DNA from 4 places in the Pseudomonas sp. B12(2026) genome. Region 4 is predicted to be linked to each of the others. Evidence: predicted binding sites of a transcription regulator. Region 4 holds the regulator's gene; each other region holds the start of a gene.

What was found. Region 4 encodes FliA, which starts transcription of late flagellar genes. Its sites were predicted from a motif close to CTAAAGTTTNNNNNNNNNNNGCCGNTAA; they were not measured.
Region 1: a site for FliA is predicted at 2,566-2,593, ahead of AC3B6A_RS22910 (methyl-accepting chemotaxis protein). Genes of this name have one in related genera too.
Region 2: a site for FliA is predicted at 2,902-2,929, ahead of AC3B6A_RS05625 (methyl-accepting chemotaxis protein). Genes of this name have one in related genera too.
Region 3: a site for FliA is predicted at 2,628-2,655, ahead of motA (flagellar motor stator protein MotA). Genes of this name have one in related genera too.

Annotation. Positions count from the first base shown of each region.
Region 1 covers NZ_CM173430.1:4,918,199-4,923,078, forward strand. The annotation lists gene AC3B6A_RS22895 (di-heme oxidoreductase family protein) at 1-203, shown strand, start outside; gene AC3B6A_RS22900 (imelysin family protein) at 219-1,280, shown strand; gene AC3B6A_RS22905 (DUF1513 domain-containing protein) at 1,425-2,519, shown strand; gene AC3B6A_RS22910 (methyl-accepting chemotaxis protein) at 2,638-4,263, shown strand; gene AC3B6A_RS22915 (efflux RND transporter periplasmic adaptor subunit) at 4,518-4,880, shown strand, end outside.
Region 2 covers NZ_CM173430.1:1,187,582-1,192,461, forward strand. The annotation lists gene AC3B6A_RS05620 (methyl-accepting chemotaxis protein) at 1-570, opposite strand, end outside; gene AC3B6A_RS05625 (methyl-accepting chemotaxis protein) at 964-2,859, opposite strand; gene AC3B6A_RS05630 (Flp family type IVb pilin) at 3,014-3,220, opposite strand; gene cpaB (Flp pilus assembly protein CpaB) at 3,594-4,508, shown strand; gene AC3B6A_RS05640 (type II and III secretion system protein family protein) at 4,524-4,880, shown strand, end outside.
Region 3 covers NZ_CM173430.1:5,243,959-5,248,838, reverse strand. The annotation lists gene asd (archaetidylserine decarboxylase) at 1-116, opposite strand, end outside; gene rhdA (thiosulfate sulfurtransferase) at 120-935, opposite strand; gene AC3B6A_RS24490 (HDOD domain-containing protein) at 1,074-2,591, opposite strand; gene motA (flagellar motor stator protein MotA) at 2,713-3,564, shown strand; gene motB (flagellar motor protein MotB) at 3,568-4,620, shown strand; gene rsgA (small ribosomal subunit biogenesis GTPase RsgA) at 4,862-4,880, opposite strand, start outside.
Region 4 covers NZ_CM173430.1:4,084,504-4,089,383, forward strand. The annotation lists gene AC3B6A_RS18865 (chemotaxis protein CheA) at 1-1,010, opposite strand, end outside; gene AC3B6A_RS18870 (protein phosphatase CheZ) at 1,039-1,824, opposite strand; gene AC3B6A_RS18875 (chemotaxis response regulator CheY) at 1,844-2,218, opposite strand; gene fliA (RNA polymerase sigma factor FliA) at 2,395-3,144, opposite strand; gene fleN (flagellar synthesis regulator FleN) at 3,141-3,971, opposite strand; gene flhF (flagellar biosynthesis GTPase FlhF) at 4,141-4,880, opposite strand, start outside.

The sequences.
Region 1 (4,880 bases), 830 kb from region 4:
ACTGGCGCACGCCGCCGCTCTGGGGCATCGGCCTGACCGAGACGGTCAACGGCCACACCCAGTTCCTCCACGACGGCCGCGCCCGCAACCTGCTCGAAGCCGTGCTCTGGCACGGCGGCGAAGCCGAAGCGGCGAAGCAGCGCGTACTGACTTTCGACGCCGGGCAGCGCGACGCCCTGCTGGCGTTCCTGAATTCCCTCTAAGGAGCCGAGCCGAACATGTTCCGCCCCCGCCTACTGATCACCAGCCTCGCCATCGCCCTGGGCGCCTGCTCGCCCACCGACCCGCAGGCCACCACCAGCGCCACGCTGGCCCAGCAGGTGATCCTGCCGACCTACAGCCGCTGGGTGGACGCCGACCGCGCCCTGGCCGCCAGCGCCCTGGCCTACTGCCAGGGCAGCGAGGACCTGGCCAAGGCCCGCGCCGACTACCTCGCCGCGCAGAAGGCCTGGGCCGAGCTGCAGCCGCTGCTGGTCGGCCCGCTGGCCGAGGGCAACCGCGCCTGGCAGGTGCAGTTCTGGCCGGACAAGAAGAACCTGGTCGCGCGCCAGGTCGAGCAGCTGCTGGGCAGCGGCAACCCGATCACCCCGGCGACGCTGGACAAGTCCAGCGTCGTGGTCCAGGGCTTGACCGCCTACGAGTACATCCTCTTCGACGCGAAGATCGACCTGGCCAACGCCGAAGCCAAGGCGCGCTACTGCCCGCTGCTGGAAGCCATCGCCGCGCACCAGCAGGCCCTGGCGGAGAACGTCCTGGCGCAGTGGAAGCAGGACGGCGGCATGCTCGCCCAGCTCTCCAAGTTCCCCAACGACCGCTACGCCGATGCCCACGAGGCCATCGCCGAGCTGCTGCGCGTGCAGGTCACCGCGCTGGACATGCTGAAGAAGAAACTCGGCACCCCGCTGGGCCGCCAGAGCAAGGGCATCCCGCAGCCGTTCCAGGCCGAGGGCTGGCGCAGCGACGTCTCCCTGGCGAGCCTGGACGCCAGCCTGACCGGCGCCCAGGCGCTGTGGAACGGCACCGACAACAAGGGCCTGCGCGTCCTGCTGCCGGCCGCGCAGAAGGAGCTGGCAGGCAGGATCGACGCCGCCTACGCCGACACCCACGGCAAGCTGAAGGCCATCAACCAGCCGCTGAGCGAGCTGCTCAAGGACGACGCCGGGATCAAGCAGCTGAACGAGCTGTACGACAGCCTCAACGCCATCCATCGCCTGCACGAGAGCGACCTGGCGAAGGCCCTCGGGGTGCAACTGGGCTTCAACGCCAACGACGGCGACTGATCGGCTGCGCGTCAGCCATGCGTCGTTGGAGAGCCACGTCGAATTGCTCATTTGCAGTAGCAAACTCCGCATTCGCCGTGGCTCTCCGCCTAGCCTGGCCCTAGCTCGCCAGATCAGGGTGAATGAATGAAAGGGGTGAACACCATGTTGCGACGTCACGTGCTCGGCCTGGGCAGCCTGCTGCTCGGTGCCCTGACCTTCGGCGGCTGGACGCTGTCGCGCAAGGGCCGCGAGCCCCTGCTGCTGTCCGCCCGTGACGACGCGGACGGCAAGCACTACGCGGTGGGCTACCGCCTGGACGGCAGCCGCGTGTTCGCCACCGAAGTCGGCCTGCGCTGCCACGACATCGTCCAACACCCCGGCCTGCCGCTGGCGCTGTTCGTCGCCCGCCGCCCGGGCCGGCAGAGCTACCTGATCCACCTGGACGACGGCCGCCTGCTGCAGACCCTCGACGCGCAGCGGGACCGGCACTTCTACGGTCACGGCGTCTGGCACCGGGACGGCGAATGGCTCTACGCCACCGAGAACGACACCACCGATCCGGGCCGCGGCATGCTCGGCGTCTACCGCTTCGACGGCGAACGACTGACCCACAGCGGCGAACTCTCCACCCACGGCCTCGGCCCGCACCAGGTGTCGTGGATGCCCGACGGCGAGACGCTGGTGGTGGCCAACGGCGGCATCCGCACCGAGGCCGAAAGCCGCGTGGAGATGAACCTCGACGCCATGGAGCCGAGCCTGGTGCTGATGAAGCGCGACGGCGGCCTGATCTCCAGGGAAACACTGGCGCAACAGATGAACAGCGTGCGCCACCTGGCCATCGCCGCCGACGGCACCATCATCGCCGGCCAGCAGTACATGGGCGACGGCCACGACCACGCCGACCTGCTCGCCATCAAGCGCCCCGGCGAGGCCTTCCAGCCCTTCCCCGTGGCCGACGAACAGCGCCTGGCCATGGCCCAGTACACCGCCAGCGTCGCCGTCCACAGCGAGCTGCGCCTGGTGGCGCTGACCGCCCCGCGCGGCAACCGCTTGTTCATCTGGGACCTGGATACCGGCGCCGTGCGACTGGATGCGCCGCTGCCCGACTGCGCCGGCGTCGGCGCGGTGAAGGACGGTTTCGTCGTCACCTCCGGCCAGGGTCGCTGCCGCGTCTACGACTGCCGCGGCGAACGCATCGCCGGCACCCCGCTGGAGCTGCCGCCGGCGTTCTGGGACAACCACCTGCACCTGGCCTGAAGCCCCGTTCCAGAGCGGTCGCCGCACCGCCGCTCGTCCGCCCGGACTAAGGAAAACCCGGGCGCTGCCGATGCAAGGGACTGACCGAAATCCTTTGCGTCCCGAGAGGCGTTCCACCATGTCCCCCAATACTTCCCTGCGCACCCAGATACTTTCGCTGCTGGGCGGCAGCCTGCTGCTCGTGCTGCTGATCGCCCTGGCCTGCTTCCACTTCCTCTCCGGCAGCATCGGCGCCTACCAGCGCCTGCTGGACGGCCCGCTGCAATCCTCGCAACTGGTCGACCAGGCCAACGTCGCCTTCAAGATCCAGGTGCAGGAATGGAAGAACGTCCTGCTGCGCGGCCAGATGCCGGCCGACCTGAACAAGTACTGGGGCCAGTTCGAGGAGCAGGAACGCCGGGTGCAGGACATCCTCCAGCGCCTGGAGCAGAACGCCGCCGACGACCCGCAACTCAAGGCCCAGGTGGCCCGCCTACGCGACGAGCACCGCCAGCTCGGCCAGGCCTACCGCAAGGGCCGCGACGCCTACCGCGAGGCCGGCAGCGAGCCGCGCGCCGGCGATGCCGCGGTGAAGGGCATCGACCGCGCCGCCAGCGAGCAGATGAGCGCCCTGGTGGACGACCTGCACCGCAGCGCCCAGGAGCAATCCAGCCGGATCGCCGCCAGCGCCGAGCGCACCGTGCTCGGCGGCAGCCTGATCCTGCTGGTCTCCGGGCTGGTCCTGGGCCTGCTCAGCCTGTGGCTGGTCAACCGCAACCTGGTCGGCCCGATCGCCCGGCTGATCGACCACATCGCCCAGCTCAGCGAAGGCCACTTCGAGGAGCGCGTCGACGCCAGCCGCCGCGACGAGCTCGGCCGCCTGGCCCGCGCCGCCAACACCCTGCGCGACTTCCTCGCCGACACCTTCAACCGCCTCCGGCACAGCACCCGCGAGCTGGACACCGCCAGCGGCGAGCTGAACGCCATCGCCACGCTGATGGCCGACGGCACCCGCGAGCAGTTCTCGCGCACCGACCAGGTAGCCACGGCGATGCACGAGATGTCCGCCACCGCCCAGGAAGTCGCGCGCCACGCCGCCGACGCCGCGCGCGCCGCCGACGATGCCGACCAGCACGCGCAGCAGGGCGGCGAGGTGATGCGCAGCACCATCCTCACCATTACCGAGATGAGCAGCGAGATCGCCAACACCGCCGAGGTCATCCGCCGCCTGGAGAGCGACAGCGGGCGCATCGGCAAGGTGCTCGAAGTGATCCGCGGCATCGCCGACCAGACCAACCTGCTGGCGCTCAACGCCGCCATCGAGGCCGCCCGCGCCGGCGAGGCGGGCCGTGGCTTCGCCGTGGTCGCCGACGAAGTGCGCACCCTGGCCCAGCGCACCGCCGAATCCACCGCCGAGATCCACCAGATCATCGACACCGTGCAGACCGGCTCGGTGAACGCCCTGCGCGCCATCGAGAACGGCCAGAGCCGCAGCGAACAGGGCGTGGAACGCGTCACCCAGGCCGGCGAGGTGCTGCGCAGCATCACCCTGGCGGTGGAGGCGATCCGCGACATGAACCGGCAGATCGCCACCGCCGCCGAGGAGCAGACCTCGGTGGCCGAGGACATCTCGCGCAACCTCGTCGAGATCACCGCCATCGGCGCCACCAACGAGGAAAACGTGGTGCGCACCCAGGGCGCCAGCCGCCATCTGCACGGCCTCTCCGGCGAGCTCGCGGAAGTCACCCACAAGCTCGGCGCCTGAGGCCCCGGCCACACGGACGTGGCCCCGGCAATACCTCGCCAGCAGATCGGCATCGGGCGGAAACGTCTTGTAATCCGGGGCCTTTGACTCCCCCGGGAACTAGGCATAAGGTGCCAGATTCCGCCCCGCAACGAGGCGGTCCCGTATAGGCTCCCGGGCCTGATCGACATCCCGCGAACGGAAGGCTGTCCGGCTCCGCACGGACGAGCGCATCGCGGCCGATAGCCGCCAGGCACGTACCAAGGAACAGGAAGATGTTGCGCCGCATGCTGATCATGCTGGGCGTGGTCGCCGTCATCATCGCGGTGCTCGCCGGCTCGAAATACCTCGCCATCCAGAAACAGATCGCCCAGTTCGCGGCGCCGCGTCCGCCGGTCAACGTCACCGCCACCGACGCCGAGCAGCGCGACTGGCAGAGCCGCCTGCCGGCCATCGGCACCTTGCGCGCGATCCAGGGCGTGACCGTGACCGCCGAAGTCTCGGGCATCGTGCGCAGCATCCTGTTCGTCTCCGGCGACCAGGTGAAGCAGAACCAGCCCATCCTGCAACTGGAGAACGACGTCGAGGACGCCACCCTGCGCACCGCCGAGGCCGACCTCGGCCTGGCCCAGGTGGAA
Region 2 (4,880 bases), 2.9 Mb from region 4:
GCCGCTGAAGTCCAGCGAGTTGATGATCTGCACCAGGGTCTGCAGGCCGAGGTCGCCACCGACCACGCCCAGGGTCTTGCCGCCGGCGCGGGCCGGGGTGGCCACGGTCATGATCAGTTGCTGGGTCGCGGCGTCGATGTACGGCTCGGTGAGCGTGGTGCCGCCGGCGGCCAGGGCGTCCTTGTACCAGGGGCGGGTGCGCGGGTCGTAGCCGTCGGGCATGGCGTCGTTGGGGCGCATGGTGAAGGCGCCGTCTTCCTGCCCCAGGTAGGTGAACATGAAGGTCTTGTGCAGGGTGTCCTGCTCCAGCAGGCCGGTGAGGTGTTCCGGCGAGCTGTCGCGGGCGAGGGTCTGGGCGGTGTTCTCGATCAGCAGCAGCCGGCCGCTCAGCCAGTTCTGGATATTGCTGGCGGTCACGTCGCCCATTTCCCGCAGGTAGTTTTCGAGATCCTCGCGGATCGCGTTGCGCTGCAGGTAGTCGTTGTAGAGGGTGAAGAGGGCGAAAGCGGAGAAAACAACAAGCGAGGCGGCCAGGAGGATCTTATGGCTGAATTTCAGGCTCTTGATCATGCTGCGTCGAATCCGGAAGTAGTGGGATGCCTGAACGGCGGCGGTCCGGGCGACAGGTCCGATGTCGCCGTGGAACGTCCGTCCCCGTGGTGTGAAACGGACGGCGCCGGCGCGGCGGATAGCCGTGCGGGCGTGGCCGGAACTCCCTTGTCCCGGCGGTGACGACAGGCCCGGTTTGTTGGTGGTATCAGGGGCCTTCACCCTTGGTTTCGGCGCGGCCCAGGGAAGCTTGAAAGAGTCGGACGAACGGTAGGCGTGGCTCTGACGCGGGTGTTTCAGCGGTGAGACAGGTTGGTTGCCAGCGAGCAAGCCAGGCTCGACCTGACCTGTAGGAGCGAGCTTGCTCGCGAACGAAAAAGGCGCCCGAAGGCGCCTTTTTCATTGCCGCACCGATCAGATGCGGAAGCTGTCCACCAGATGCCGCAGGCGGCCGGCCTGGTTCTCCAGGTCGGCGCAGGCGCGCAGGGTGGCCTGGAGGTTTTCCACGCCTTCCTGGTTCAGCGTGTTGATCTCGGTGATGTCCATGTTCAGCGAGTCGACCACGGCGGTCTGTTCCTCGGTGGCGGTGGCCACCGACTGGTTCATCGCGTCGATCTCGCCGATGCGGTGGGTGACGCTGGCCAGGCGCTCGCCGGCGCGGTTGGCGATCTCCACGCTTTCCAGGCTGTAGCGCTGGCTCTCGGTCATGGTATCCACGGCCTCGCGGGCGCCGACCTGCAGCTCCTCGATCATCTTCTGGATTTCCTGCGCCGACTCCTGGGCGCGGTGCGCCAGGTTGCGCACCTCGTCGGCGACCACGGCGAAGCCACGACCGGCCTCGCCGGCGCGGGCGGCTTCGATGGCGGCGTTCAGCGCCAGCAGGTTGGTCTGCTCGGAGATGCCTTTGATCACCTCCAGAATCTGCCCGATGTTCACCGTGCGGCTGTTCAGCGCCTCGATGTTGGCGCAGGCCGAGCTGATCTTGTCGGACAACTGGTTCATCGCGCTGATGCTCTGCTCGACCACCTGGCGGCCGTCGCCGGCCTGGTGCGAGGCGTCGGTGGCGTGGTGCGAGGCATCGGCGGCGTTGCGGGCGATCTCCTGGGCGGCGGCGCCCAGTTCGTTGATCGCGGCGGCGACGCTGTTGGTGCGGTTGGCCTGCTCGTCGGAGTTGCTCATCGACGAGTTGGAGGCGTTGACCACCAGCTGCGAGACGTCGTGCAGGCTGCGCGCGGTGGAGGCGACTTCGCGGATCGATTCGTGGATGCGCTCGACGAAGCGGTTGAAGGCGTTGGCCAGCACGCCGAACTCGTCGTTGCTGGCGACCTTCAGGCGCTGGGTGAGGTCGCCGTCGCCCTGGGCGATGTCCTGCATGGCGCGGCCCATGTCGGTCAGCGGCGCCATCAGCACGCGGATGAGCATGCCCAGCAGGAGCAGGATGGCGACGATGGCGACCACCGTGGCGATGATGGCCGAGGTCCGGAAGTCGCTGAGCATGGCGTAGGCGGCGTCCTTGTCGAGCACCAGCGCGACATACCAGTTGGCGCCCGGGAGGCCTTCGACATGGGTCATGGAGACCAGCTGGGTACGGCCGTCGGCGACGACTTCCTGGACCCCGGGGCGGACTTGCGGGGTGCCGCGCGGGTAGACCTCGGCGAGATTCTTGAAGTCCTTGTCGACATCCGGGTGGATGAGGATCTTGCCGGCGTCGCTGACCAGGAAGGCGTAGCCGTCGCCGTTGAAGTTCAGCGAGTTGATGATGCCGGTGATGGTCTCCAGCTTCATGTCGCCGGTGGCCACGCCGAGCAGTTGGCCGTTGCGCATGACCGGCATGGACATGGCGAGGATCGGCTCCTTGGTGCCGGCATCCAGGAAGGGCTCGGTGACGACCAGCCCGCCGGCCGCCACGGCGCCCTTGTACCAGCTGCGCTGGCGCGGGTCATAGTCGTCGGGCATGGGCGAGAAGGGGCGGATGGTGAAGACGCCGGTGGCGGCTTCGCCCAGGTAGACCGAGAGGAAGTTCCGTTGCAGCGCGGGTTGCTCCAGCAGGTGCAGGATGCGTTCGGCGCTGGGGTCGGCTTCGCCCAGTTGCGCGCCGAGCATTTCCACCAGGTGGATGCGGCCTTCCAGCCAGCTCTGGATATTGCTGGCGGTCAGGCTGCCGATCTGGTGCAGGGAGGTCTCGGTGTCGGCCTGGATGGCCTGACGCTGGCGGAAGTCGTTGAAGAGGATGAAGCAGGCGAAGGCGAAGATGACCACGAGGGAGGCCGCCAGAAGAATCTTCCTGGCGAAGGACAGCGAGCGAAGCATTGGAAAAGCATCCTGCAGGTGAAACGAAGGGATAGGCAGGATGTATCGGCCGTTTGCTCGAAGACTTTAACTTGAATATGGACATACGCCCGGCCGCAACGAATTGCAGCCGGGAGGAAGTTCTTTGGTTGTGTTGCGGAAGTGTATTTTCCGCTTACTCCGAAGCTGGTGTCCCGCTTGGCAGCGCGTTGCTGATATTGGTGAACATGCTGTTGATATCAAGTCCGAGGCTACGTGCCCCGGCAATGATGACCACCGCGATCAACCCGGCAATTACCGCATATTCGATAGCGGTTGCACCTTCCCGTTCGGTCAGTAGCGCTTTTGCCTTGCAGTAGAACTTCAGACTCAGGTCTTTGATATTCAGGTTCATCGCGGTTGCTCCTTGCAGCACCACCGGGGCGGCGCCCCGACTTCACCGTCAGGCTAGGCCCGGCATGGCGGAATGCAATTGATCAAATGGCACTAATACAAAAGTTATAGTCATGGCGAAGTAGAACTAACTGAGGATTGGAAATTTATCGCCGGCATTTGACGCTATTACCGCAGCAACTAAATTCTGCTTTGGAACAAGCAGTTGGCCATTATGCGGAAAGGTTATTTCTGAATTTCCCCAGGCGGCCGAAATAACGACAAGGGTCTGAAGGACGTATGCCGGTGCTGCCGGTGTTGTGACTTCCGATCAGGCTGTGGACCTTGGGTCCACGCGTCCCGATAACGCCAAGGATGTGGACATGAATAGCAAGGTGCTGATGGTTTTCGCCGGGCTGTTGCTGTTGTGCGCAGGGGTTGTGGGATATCTGGGACTGTCGCTGGGCAAGCCGGCGGCGCCGGTCGCCGGCGCGGCGCAGGAGGTGGCGCCCGCCGCGCTGGCGGAGGCGGACAAGCTGCAACGCACGCCGGTGGTGGTGGCGCGGCGCGACCTCGCGGCGCTGACGGTGATCGGCAAGGACGATCTCGCCATCGAGCTGCTGCACACCGCCCCGGCCGGCAGCTACCCCAGGCCCGAGGCGCTGGTCGGGCAGCGCGTGTGGGTCGCGGTGCCGGCCGGCAGCATCGTTTCCGCCGCGCTGGTGGAGCCGGGCGGGCCGCTGGCGCGGACCATCCGCCCGGACGAGCGGGCCATGGCCATCGCGGTGGACGAGGTGATCGGCGGCGGCGGCTTCGTGCTCCCCGGCGACTACGTCGACGTCATGCTGTTCGTCCAGGACCAGCAGAGCACCGACCGCGTCCTCAGCGCCCAGGTGGTGCTGCCCGGAGTGCGCGTCCTCACCTATGGCGAGCAGATCGCCGTCGCCCGCGACGGCCAGGTGCGCAACGGCGGCGATCCGAAGGACAAGACCCCGCGCCCGCCGCGCACCGCGGTGCTGGCCGTGCCGGCCGAGGCCGCCGCGCGCCTGATGCTGGCCAGCCAGGCCGGCTCGCTGCGCCTGGCGGTGCGCAGCAAGGACGAGAACCTCTACGAGAAGGAGCAGCAGGGCGGCTATATCCAGGCCTCGCTGAATGCCGCCGGCAGCCAGCCGGTCACCCTCGAACAACTGCTCGGCAAGGCCCGTCCGGCGCCCGCCGTGCGGCAGGTTCCGGCGTCGGCGGTGAGCCCGGGCGTCGTGGTCTACCGCGGTACCACCGTTACCCGCGAAGCACATTGAGCAAGGAGCGCATCGATGCCCAAGCGCCTCATCCTGTCGCTGGCCGCGCTGCTGGCCTGTGCCGTCCACTCGGCCGCGCAGGCGGTGCCGAGCGCCTGCGCCGGATTCTCCGGCCGGCAGTTGACCCTCGACGTCCAGCAGGGCGCCCAGCTCGACCAGCAGCTGCCGGTGCCGATCAAGCGCCTGGCCATCGGCGATCCGGAGATCGCCGACGTGCAGGTGGTCGACAAGCGTGACTTCCTCATCACCGGCAAGGCCGAGGGCCTGACCAGCCTGCTGATCTGGACCCCCTGCAGCGACCAGCCGATGAGCAGCGTGGTGCGCGTCGGCTCGCGGGCGATCGCCGATGCCGGCGGCGTGCCGGGCAACCTC
Region 3 (4,880 bases), 1.2 Mb from region 4:
AGGCGGTCCTTGAACCAGGGCGCGCGGCATTCGGCGGCGCAGCCGATCAGGCGCGACAGCAGGTGATGCGGCAGCAGGTACTGGCCGAGGATGAACAGACGATCTTTGAACGACATTCCTTAAACCTCTACAGGGGTGTCGGGGTGGTTGCCCCATTCCGACCAGGAACCGGCGTAGCCCTTGACCCGCGGATAGCCGAGGGACTTGGCCACCAGGTAGGTGAAGCCGGAGCGGTGGTGGGTCTGGCAGTGGGTGATCACTTCCTTGTCCGGGGTGATGCCCAGGCTCTGGAGAATCTGCGGCATATCGGTGCGGATGCGCAGCGCGCGGGCCGGGTCCATGCCGGCGGTCCATTCGAAGTTGACCGCGCCGGGAACGTGCCCGCCCTTGGCGGCGAGGACTTTCTGGCCGCTGTATTCGCTGGGGTTGCGGGCGTCCCAGACGACCATGTCGGCGGCGCCCAGGCGGCTTTGCAGGTATTCGCGGGTCGCGGTGGGTTCGTCGTGCAGGGTCAGCGGCAGCGGGCCGCCGGCCGCTGGCGGAACCTCCCGGCTCAGCGGCAGGCCGTCGGCGAGCCAGGCGTGCAGGCCGCCATCGACGTAGTGGTAGCGCGGGTGGCCGATCACATCCAGCAGCCAGATGAAGCGGCCGGCCCAGCCGCCGCCTTCGTCGTCGTAGACCACGTAGACGGCATCGGGGTTGTGGCCCAGTTCGCCGAACAGCGCTTCGAGGTCGGCCTTGGCTGGCAGCAGGCCGGGCGCCGGCGTGCCGCCCAGCTGGGTGCGCGCCGGGGCGACGAAGCGGGCGCCGGGGATGTGGCCTTCGGCGTAGCGCGCGGCGCTGGTCAGGTCGACCAGGATCAGTTCGGCGGCGTCGAGGCGGCTGGCGAGGTCGGCCGGTTCGATCACCAGGGGCAGTGCGGAGAAGGCGGACATGTCGGAGTCTCCCGGTACGGCGGACGGTCCGCCGTGATGATGGAGGCGGCGTGAGCTGGCGGCCCTGGGCTGCCCGTTGCGGGGCGCTAGTCTAAAGGGCCGCCAGTGTACCGGAAATCCCGGCGATCGCCGCGTGGCTCAGGACGCGCCGCGGGACATCTGCCGGACCGCCTGTTCGATGCACTGCGCGGTGCGGCCGAAGGCCTGGGCGTGCAGGTCGCCCAGCGGCTGGCCGTTGCGGTCGGCGGCCAGCAGCATGACCACCCGGTTGCCGTTGCCCAGCGAGCGCAGCAGCAGGTGCTCGCTGGGCAGCAGCGCCTTCAGCGCGCCGGGCAGCACGGCGGAAAACTCGGCCATGTTCGTCGGGCTCAGGCGCAGCAGCGCCGGTTGCTGCATCAGCTTGCGCAGCAGCGCGCTGGCCGCGACTTCCAGCTTCAGCTGGTCGGCCTGCGCCGGCAGGCCGAAGTGGCGGCGGGTCTGCAGCCACGCCTGGCCGCGATCGGCGAGGAGGATCAGACCGCGCTGCAGGCCGCCGGCCTGGAGGGCGGCGCTGGCGGTGTCGAGCAACTGCACGGCGTTGCCGAACGGCGAGGGATTCTGCAGCAGGCGCGCGCAGTGCTGGCGCCATTCGGCGAGGGTGTCCGGCGGGGCGGCGGACGCCGGGGCGCTGAGCCAGCGCTGGCTGTCCCAGGGCCAGAGCAGCGCTTGCGCCGGGTGCCAGAGCAGCGGGCGGGCGTGGCGCCGGGCGCTTTGCGCGGCGAGGCCGTGGACCTGCTGCTGCAGTTCGGCCAGCGGCATCTGCAGGTAGAGCGCGGTGAGGCGCTGCCAGCGCAGCATGTGCGGCCCGCCCCAGGACTGGTGGGCGGCCATCGCCAGGCTGTTGGCCAGCAGGATGGTGTTGGCCGGGCGGGTCAGCCAGCGGGCCAGTTCCGGGTCGGCGTCCAGGCGCTGCTGCTGGCCCAGCGGCTCGGGCTCGGCATGCGCCACGTGCAGGGCGCGCACCAGCAGGCGGCGGTCATCGCTGAGCAGGGTGAAGCCCTGGCCGATCCATTCGGGCAGCCGCCAGCGCTCGGCCAGCGCGTGGCACAGCGGCAGCAGGCGCATGCCGAGCAGCTCCCGCTCGACTTCGGCGCTGCAGCGTCCCTGTCCATAGACCTGGCGCTGCCAGGTTTCCAGCAGCTCCGGCCGCGCGGTGGCCAGTGCCCAGAGCGGCGCGAGGGTGAACAGGCTGCCCCAGTGGATTTCCTGCCAGAGGCGCGCCAGGCGGTTGGCGAACAGCCCGCTGGCCTGCTGCATGGCGTGGCGGCTGATCAGCAGGAGCTGGCTGAGGGCGCGCGGCATCTGCGCCTCGGGCAGGCTCGGCAGCTGGTCGAGCAGCTGGGTGACACGCGCCAGGCCCAGGCGGTTGAGGGCGGCTTCCAGGCTTTCCGCCGGATTGTCGCGGGCGCTCTCGGCGCGGTTGGCCTCGCGCAGGATGGCCAGGGCCAGGGTCGGGCAGTCCTGCAGGAGGTCGGAAATGTCGCGGATCGAGCGACGGCTGTCGCCCAGTGCGCGGCGAATCTGCTCGCGTTGCTCCTGGGGGATGGGCAAAGGCAGCTCTTCCAGCAGGGAGAGCCAGTCTGCGAGACGCTCTGGGTTGGGCACGGGATTGGACATGCGTGAGGCGCCGAACTGGTTTTTAGTGTTTTCGGCCTATAGTCTTGCCCGAAATTTCCGATAACAACAGGGAGGCAGGAAAAGTGCCTCCCTTTCTGTTCACAGCTTCAGTCCGGTCCCCATGTCAAAAATCATCGGCATCATCGTCATCCTGGGCAGCGTGCTCGGCGGGTACATGCTCTCTGGCGGCAAGATCGCGGCCATCATCCAGCCGTTCGAACTGCTGATCATCGGTGGTGCGGCGCTGGGCGCCTTCCTCCAGGCGAACCCGGGCAGCACGCTCATGACGGTGCTGAAGAAAGCGCCGAAGATGTTCAGCAACCGCTTCACCCACGTCTTCTACCTGGAAGTGCTGGGCATGCTCTACGAGATGCTCAACAAGAGCCGCCGCGAGGGCATGATGGCGATCGAGGCGGACATCGAGGACCCGGGCGCCAGTCCGATCTTCAGCAAGTACCCGGCGGTGCTCAAGGACGAACGCATGACCGCGTACATCTGCGATTACCTGCGCATCATGTCCTCCGGCAACATGGCGCCCCACGAGCTGGAGGGGCTGTTCGACATGGAGCTGGGCAGCCTCAAGGAAGACCTGGAGCATCCCGCCCACGCGGTGACCCGCGTGGCCGACGGCCTGCCGGGCTTCGGTATCGTCGCCGCGGTGCTCGGCATCGTGATCACCATGGCGCTGCTCGGCCAGGGCAGCCAGGCGGACATCGGCCACCACGTGGCGGCGGCGCTGGTGGGGACCTTCCTCGGTATCCTCGCCGCCTACGGTTTCGTCGGCCCGCTGTCCAACGCCCTGGAGCACGACGCCAAGGAAGAATTGAACCTCTACGAGGCCATCAAGGCCTGCCTGGTGGCCTCCGCCTCGGGCATGCCGCCGTCGCTGGCCGTGGAGTTCGGCCGCAAGGTGCTGTTGCCGGCGCATCGCCCGAGCTTTGCCGAGCTTGAGCAGGCGGTTCGCGGGCGCTGAAGCATGGATAACAACCAGCCGATCATCGTCAAGCGCGTCAAGCGCTATGCCGCCGGCCACCACGGCGGTTCGTGGAAGATCGCCTTCGCCGACTTCGCCACCGCCATGATGGCGTTCTTCCTCGTGCTCTGGCTGCTGTCCTCGGCCACGCCGGAGCAGAAGAAGGCCATCTCCGGCTACTTCCAGGACCCGATCGGCTTCACCGAAAGCGCCAGCCCCTATGTGATCGACCTGGGCGGCACGCCGACGCCGGCGCCGGACAAGACCCTGAATCCACAGATCCAGGCGCAGCCCGAGGCGGACGAAACCCGCGACAGCCCGCAGGACGATGCCAAGGTCAACGCCGAACAGGCGGAGAACCTCGCCGAGAAGATCGAGCACGAGCGCCTGGAACTGTTGCTGCAGGAGCTGCAGAACAAGGTCGACGAGAACCCCACGCTCAAGCGCTTCAAGGACCAGATCCTGTTCGAGATCACCCAGGACGGCCTGCGCATCCAGATCGTCGACTCGGAGAACCGGCCGATGTTCGACCTGGGCAGCGCGCGCCTGCAGCCGTATTTCGAGGACATCCTGCTGGCGCTGGCGGAGACCATCAAACAGGTGCCGAACAAGATCAGCATCAGCGGCCACACCGACGCCAAGCCCTACGCCGGCAATGGTGGCTTCGGCAACTGGGAGCTCTCGGCGAACCGCGCCAACGCCGCGCGGCGCACGCTGGAGGCCGGCGGTTATCCGGAGGACCAGATCGCCCGCGTGGTCGGTTACGCCTCCTCGGCGCTGTTCGACCGTGACAAGCCGCTGAACCCGGTGAACCGCCGCATCGACATCATCGTCCTGACCAGGAAGGCGCAGCGTGCCATCGAAGGCCAGGACAGCGGCGCCACCCCGCCCGCCGACGGCGCCGCTGCACCGGCAACCGCCGCGCCGGCCGCCGCCAGTGGCGCGCCGGCCGCTGGCCAGGGAGAGCCGCTGCCGCCGGCGCAGCTCAAGCAGAAGCTCAACCTGTTCGACGACGGCGGCACGCTGAAGCTCGACGAGCTGAACAAGCAGCAGTGAGAAACGAGAAGGCCAGCTGGAAAGCTGGCCTTTTTCGTTGCGCTATCTGTGTCGTGAGCATGGCGGGGCGGGCTTTCGTAGGAGCGGACCTTGTCCGCGATCCGGCCGAAAGGCCGGCGATCTGGCTTCAACGGATGTCCCGGCTTCGCCGGGATTTCGCGGAGAAGCTCCGCTCCTACAGGCGGGTGCAGGCATAGGGCGGCGGATAACGCCCGAGGCGTTATCCGCCCTGCGAGCGTGTCTAGTAGTCGTCTTCCGGC
Region 4 (4,880 bases):
GCCTCGGCGGGCTTGGCGGCGGCCGGAGCCGGCGCGGCGGCGGGCTTGGGCTGCGGCGCGGGAGCGGCGGCTTTGGCAGCGGGCTTGGCGGCCGGTTGAGCGGCGGCGGCCGGCTCGTCCTTGGCGCCGCCGAACTGGCCCTTGCCGTGCAGCTGGTCGAGCAGCGCCTCGAATTCGTCGTCGGTGATGTTGTCGTCGCCAGCGGCGGCGGGGGCGGCGGCATTCCCGGCCGGGGCGGCAGCCGGCTCTTCCTTGGCGCCGGTGAACTGGCCCTTGCCATGCAGCTGGTCGAGCAGCGCTTCGAACTCGTCGTCGCTGATCTCGTCGCCGGCGGCCGGTGCCTGCGCGCTCGCGGCGGGGGCGGCGCTGGCGGGCTCCTTGGCGCCGCCGAACTGGCCCTTGCCGTGCAGCTGGTCGAGCAGCGCTTCGAATTCGTCGTCGGTGATGTCGTCGTCGGAGGCCGCTTCGGCATCCGCCGCGGGCGCGGGCTCGGCGGCGGCCGGCTCCAGGGCGTCCATCAGTTGCTCGAACTCGGCGTCGGTGATGTCGCCGTAGGCGGCGGGAGCCTGCGCAGCAGGCTCGGGCTCGGCGGCCGGCGGTGCCGCGGCCGGTTCGTCGCCAGCCGGCTCGGCCAGGCGCGAGAGCGCGGCCAGCAGCTCGGGCGTGGCCGGGGTCGGCTCTTCCGCATCGCGCACCTGCTGGAACATCACGTTGACGGTGTCCAGCGCCTGCAGGACCACGTCCATCAGCTCGGCATCCACGCGGCGCGCGCCCTTGCGCAGGATGTCGAACACGTTCTCGGCGATGTGGCAGCACTCCACCAGCGCGTTCAACTGGAGGAAGCCCGCCCCGCCCTTGACGGTGTGGAACCCACGGAAGATTGCGTTGAGCAGGTCCATGTCATCCGGGCGGCTTTCCAGCTCAACCAGTTGCTCGGACAGTTGCTCGAGGATCTCGCCGGCCTCCACCAGGAAGTCCTGGAGGATCTCGTCATCGGCGTCGAAGCTCATTCGGTGCTCCCTACAGTGTCAACGACACTCAAAAACCTAGGCTGGACAACAGGTCGTCGACATCGTCCTGACCGGATACGACGTCCTTTCTTGTATCGGCAGCGATCTGCGGACCTTCACCCTTGGACGATCTTTCTTTTTCCACCGCCTCGCGCATCCCCTCGTGGTCATGCTCGATGCCGGCGTAGCGGTCCACCTGGCCGGCCATCCAGACCAGCTTGACCAGGTTCGTCTCGACCTCGGTGACCAGCTTGGTGACGCGCTTGATCACCTGCCCGGTGAGGTCCTGGAAGTCCTGCGCCAGAAGAATGTCGTTGAGGTGCGCGGACAGCTTGCGGCTGTCCTGGGCGCTGCTGTAGAGGAACTGCTCGACGCGCTTGGCGAGGTCGCGGAAGGCATCGGCGCCCAGCTCGCGGCGCATGAAGCGCGACCAGTCTTCCTGCAGCGCCTTGGCCTCGTTCTCGATGTGCGAGACCACCGGGGTGCACTCCTCCACCAGGTCCATGGTGCGGTTGGCCGCCCTCTCGGTCATGGTCACCACGTAGGACAGGCGGTCGGTGGCGTCGGCGATCTGCGACATTTCCTCGGCGTGGCGGGAATTCGGATCGATCTGGAAGTTGACGATGGCGTTGTGCAGCTCGCGGGTGAGCTTGCCGACTTCCTGGTAGAGCCCACGATCGCGCGCCTGGGTGAGTTCGGAGATCAGCTGCACGGCGGTCTGCACTTCACCGCGATCGAGGCAGTCGACCAATTCGCGCGCGTGTTTTTTCAGGGTCGACTCGAAGTCACCCGCGGATTCGTTGACGAGATCCATGACGCCCTCTTGGCCAGCCTCAGCCGCCGACCCGCTCGAAAATCTTCTCGATCTTTTCCTTCAGCACCTGAGCGGTGAAAGGCTTGACCACATAGCCGTTGACCCCGGCCTGGGCCGCTTCGATGATCTGGTCGCGCTTGGCCTCGGCGGTGACCATCAGCACCGGCAGGTGCTTGAGGCGCTCGTCGGCGCGAACCGCGCGCAGCAGGTCGATGCCGGTCATGCCGGGCATGTTCCAGTCGGTGACGAGGAAATCGAAGTTGCCGCTGTGCAGCATCGGCAGCGCGGTGGTGCCGTCGTCGGCTTCCGCGGTGTTGGTGAACCCCAGGTCCCGCAGGAGGTTCTTGATGATGCGCCTCATCGTGGAGAAGTCGTCCACGATGAGAATTTTCATATTCTTGTCCAAACCGACCTCCATCGATACCAGGCACGTCCTGGCGGGCGTGCCGTCAATTCATCGAGCGTCATGCGCTCGTGCCGTGCGGGGACGTCAAAGGGACGTCACCCAGAGAATTCGAAACTCCTGCGAGCATTTCCTACAGAAAATGCCGCCGCGAAACTACCCGAAGCTCAGTGCGCGCGCCACTCCGCCAGACGCGCCCGCAGGCGCGCCGCGCACTGGCTGTGCAGCTGGCTGACCCGCGACTCGCTGACGCCGAGCACCTCGCCGATCTCCTTGAGGTTGAGCTCCTCGTCGTAATACAGCGCCAGCACCAGCCGCTCGCGCTCGGGCAGCTTGGTGATGGCGTCGGCGAGCGCCGCCTGGAAGCGTTCGTCCTCCAGGCCGTGGGCGGGCTCGTTGACCTGGTGCGAAGCGTCTTCGGCCAGGCCGCTGCCCTGCTCGCCGTCCTGCAGCAGATCGTCGAAGCTGTACAGCCGGCTGCCCTGGGTGTCGCTGAGGATGCCGTAATAATCCTCGAGGCTCATATTGAGTTCGGCAGCAACTTCCTGATCTTTAGCGTCGCGGCCGGTTCTCGCTTCGACGGTACGGATCGCGTCGCTGACCATGCGGGTGTTGCGGTGCACCGAGCGCGGCGCCCAGTCGCCCTTGCGCACCTCGTCGAGCATGGCGCCGCGGATGCGGATGCCGGCGTAGGTCTCGAAGCTCGCGCCCTTGCCGGCGTCGTATTTCTTCGCCGCTTCCAGCAGGCCGATCATGCCGGCCTGCATCAGGTCCTCGACCTGCACGCTGGCGGGCAGGCGGCCGAGCAGGTGGTAGGCGATCCGCTTGACCAGCGGCGCGTAGCGCTGGATCAGCTGGTCCTGGGAATTCTGTGCCTGCGCCTTGCTGTACATACGCGCTCCAGAGGCCGGCATCATGCGGCGGGTCCCGTGGCTGGATGCTGCACCAGGCGTTCGACGAAGAACTCCAGGTGCCCGCGCGGATTGGCCGGCAGCGGCCAGCTGTCGACCTTCTGCGCGATCGCCCGGAAGGCCAGGGACGCCTTGCTGCGCGGGAACGCCTCGTACACCGAACGCTGCTTCTGCACCGCCTTGCGCACCGACTCGTCGTAGGGGATGGCGCCGACGTACTGCAGCGCCACGTCGAGGAAGCGGTCGGTGACCTTGGTCAGCTTGGCGAACAGGTTGCGGCCCTCCTGCGGGCTGTGCGCCATGTTCGCCAGCACGCGGAAGCGGGTCATGCCGTAGTCGCGGTTGAGCAGCTTGATCAAGGCGTAGGCGTCGGTGATCGAGGTCGGTTCGTCGCAGACCACCAGCAGCACTTCCTGCGCCGCGCGGACGAAGCTCACCACCGAGTCGCCGATGCCGGCGGCGGTGTCCACCACCAGCACGTCGATGTTCTCGCTGATATCGCTGAAGGCCTGGATCAGGCCGGCGTGCTGCATCGGCGTGAGGTGCACCATGCTCTGCGTCCCGGAGGCCGCCGGGACGATGCGGATGCCGCCGGGCCCCTGGAGGATCACGTCGCGCAGATCGCATTCGCCCTCGATGACGTCGGCCAGCGTGCGCTTGGGCGTCAGGCCCAGCAGCACGTCGACGTTGGCCAGGCCCAGGTCGGCGTCCATCAGCATGACTCGCCGGCCGAGGTCGGCCAGCGCCAGTGCCAGATTCACCGACACATTGGTCTTGCCGACGCCACCCTTGCCACCGGTGACCGCGATTACCTGAACGGGATGCATGCCCATATCAATACCCTGTCTCGTCATTCAGCCGCCGCGCCTCCTGGCGCTGCGGCCCTGCCGGCCGCGGTGCTCTACCGCTTCCGGCGCTCGCGGATCGTCTCCCAGAGCATCCGCCTCGCCGGGCGGCCCAAGCCGGCCGCCCATCGCCCCACCACGGGGCTCTTCGAATCGTTCAGCCGGCGCGCTGGTACAGGCCGGCGAACAGGTCGGCCATGTCGTCCTCGCTCGGCTCTTCCGGCGCCTGCAGGCTCACCGCGCGGCTGACCAGCTGGTGACTGCGCGCCACCTGCAGGTCGTCCGGAATCTTCGGACCGTCCGCCAGGTAGGCCACCGGGAGGCGCCGGCCGATAGCCAGGGCGAGCGCCTCGCCGAGGCTGCCGGCCTCGTCCAGTTTGGTCAGGATGCAGCCGGCCAGGCCGCAGGCGCGGTAGTTCTGCCACGCCGCCTTGAGCACCTGGCTCTGGCTGGTCGCGGCCAGCACCAGGTAGTTCTGTACGTTGAGGCTCTGCGCGGCCAGCGCTTCGAGCTGCATGCGCAGCGCCGGATCGTTGGCGGACAGGCCGGCGGTATCGATCAGCACCAGGCGCTTGCGCGCCAGCGGCGCCATGGCCTGGACCAGCGACTGCCCCGGGCTGACCAGGACCACCGGCACATCGAGGATGCGGCCGAGGGTCTTGATCTGCTCCTGGGCGCCGATGCGGAAGTTGTCCATCGACACCAGGGCGATGCTCTGCGCGCCGTACTTGAGCACGTAGCGGACCGCCAGCTTGGCCAGGGTGGTGGTCTTGCCCATGCCGGCCGGGCCGACCAGCGCGACCACCCCGCCCTGCTCCAGCAGGTCGTTTTCCGGGGTGTTGATCGAGCGCGCCAGGTGCGCCAGCAGCATGCGCCAGGCCTGCTTCGGGTCGGCGA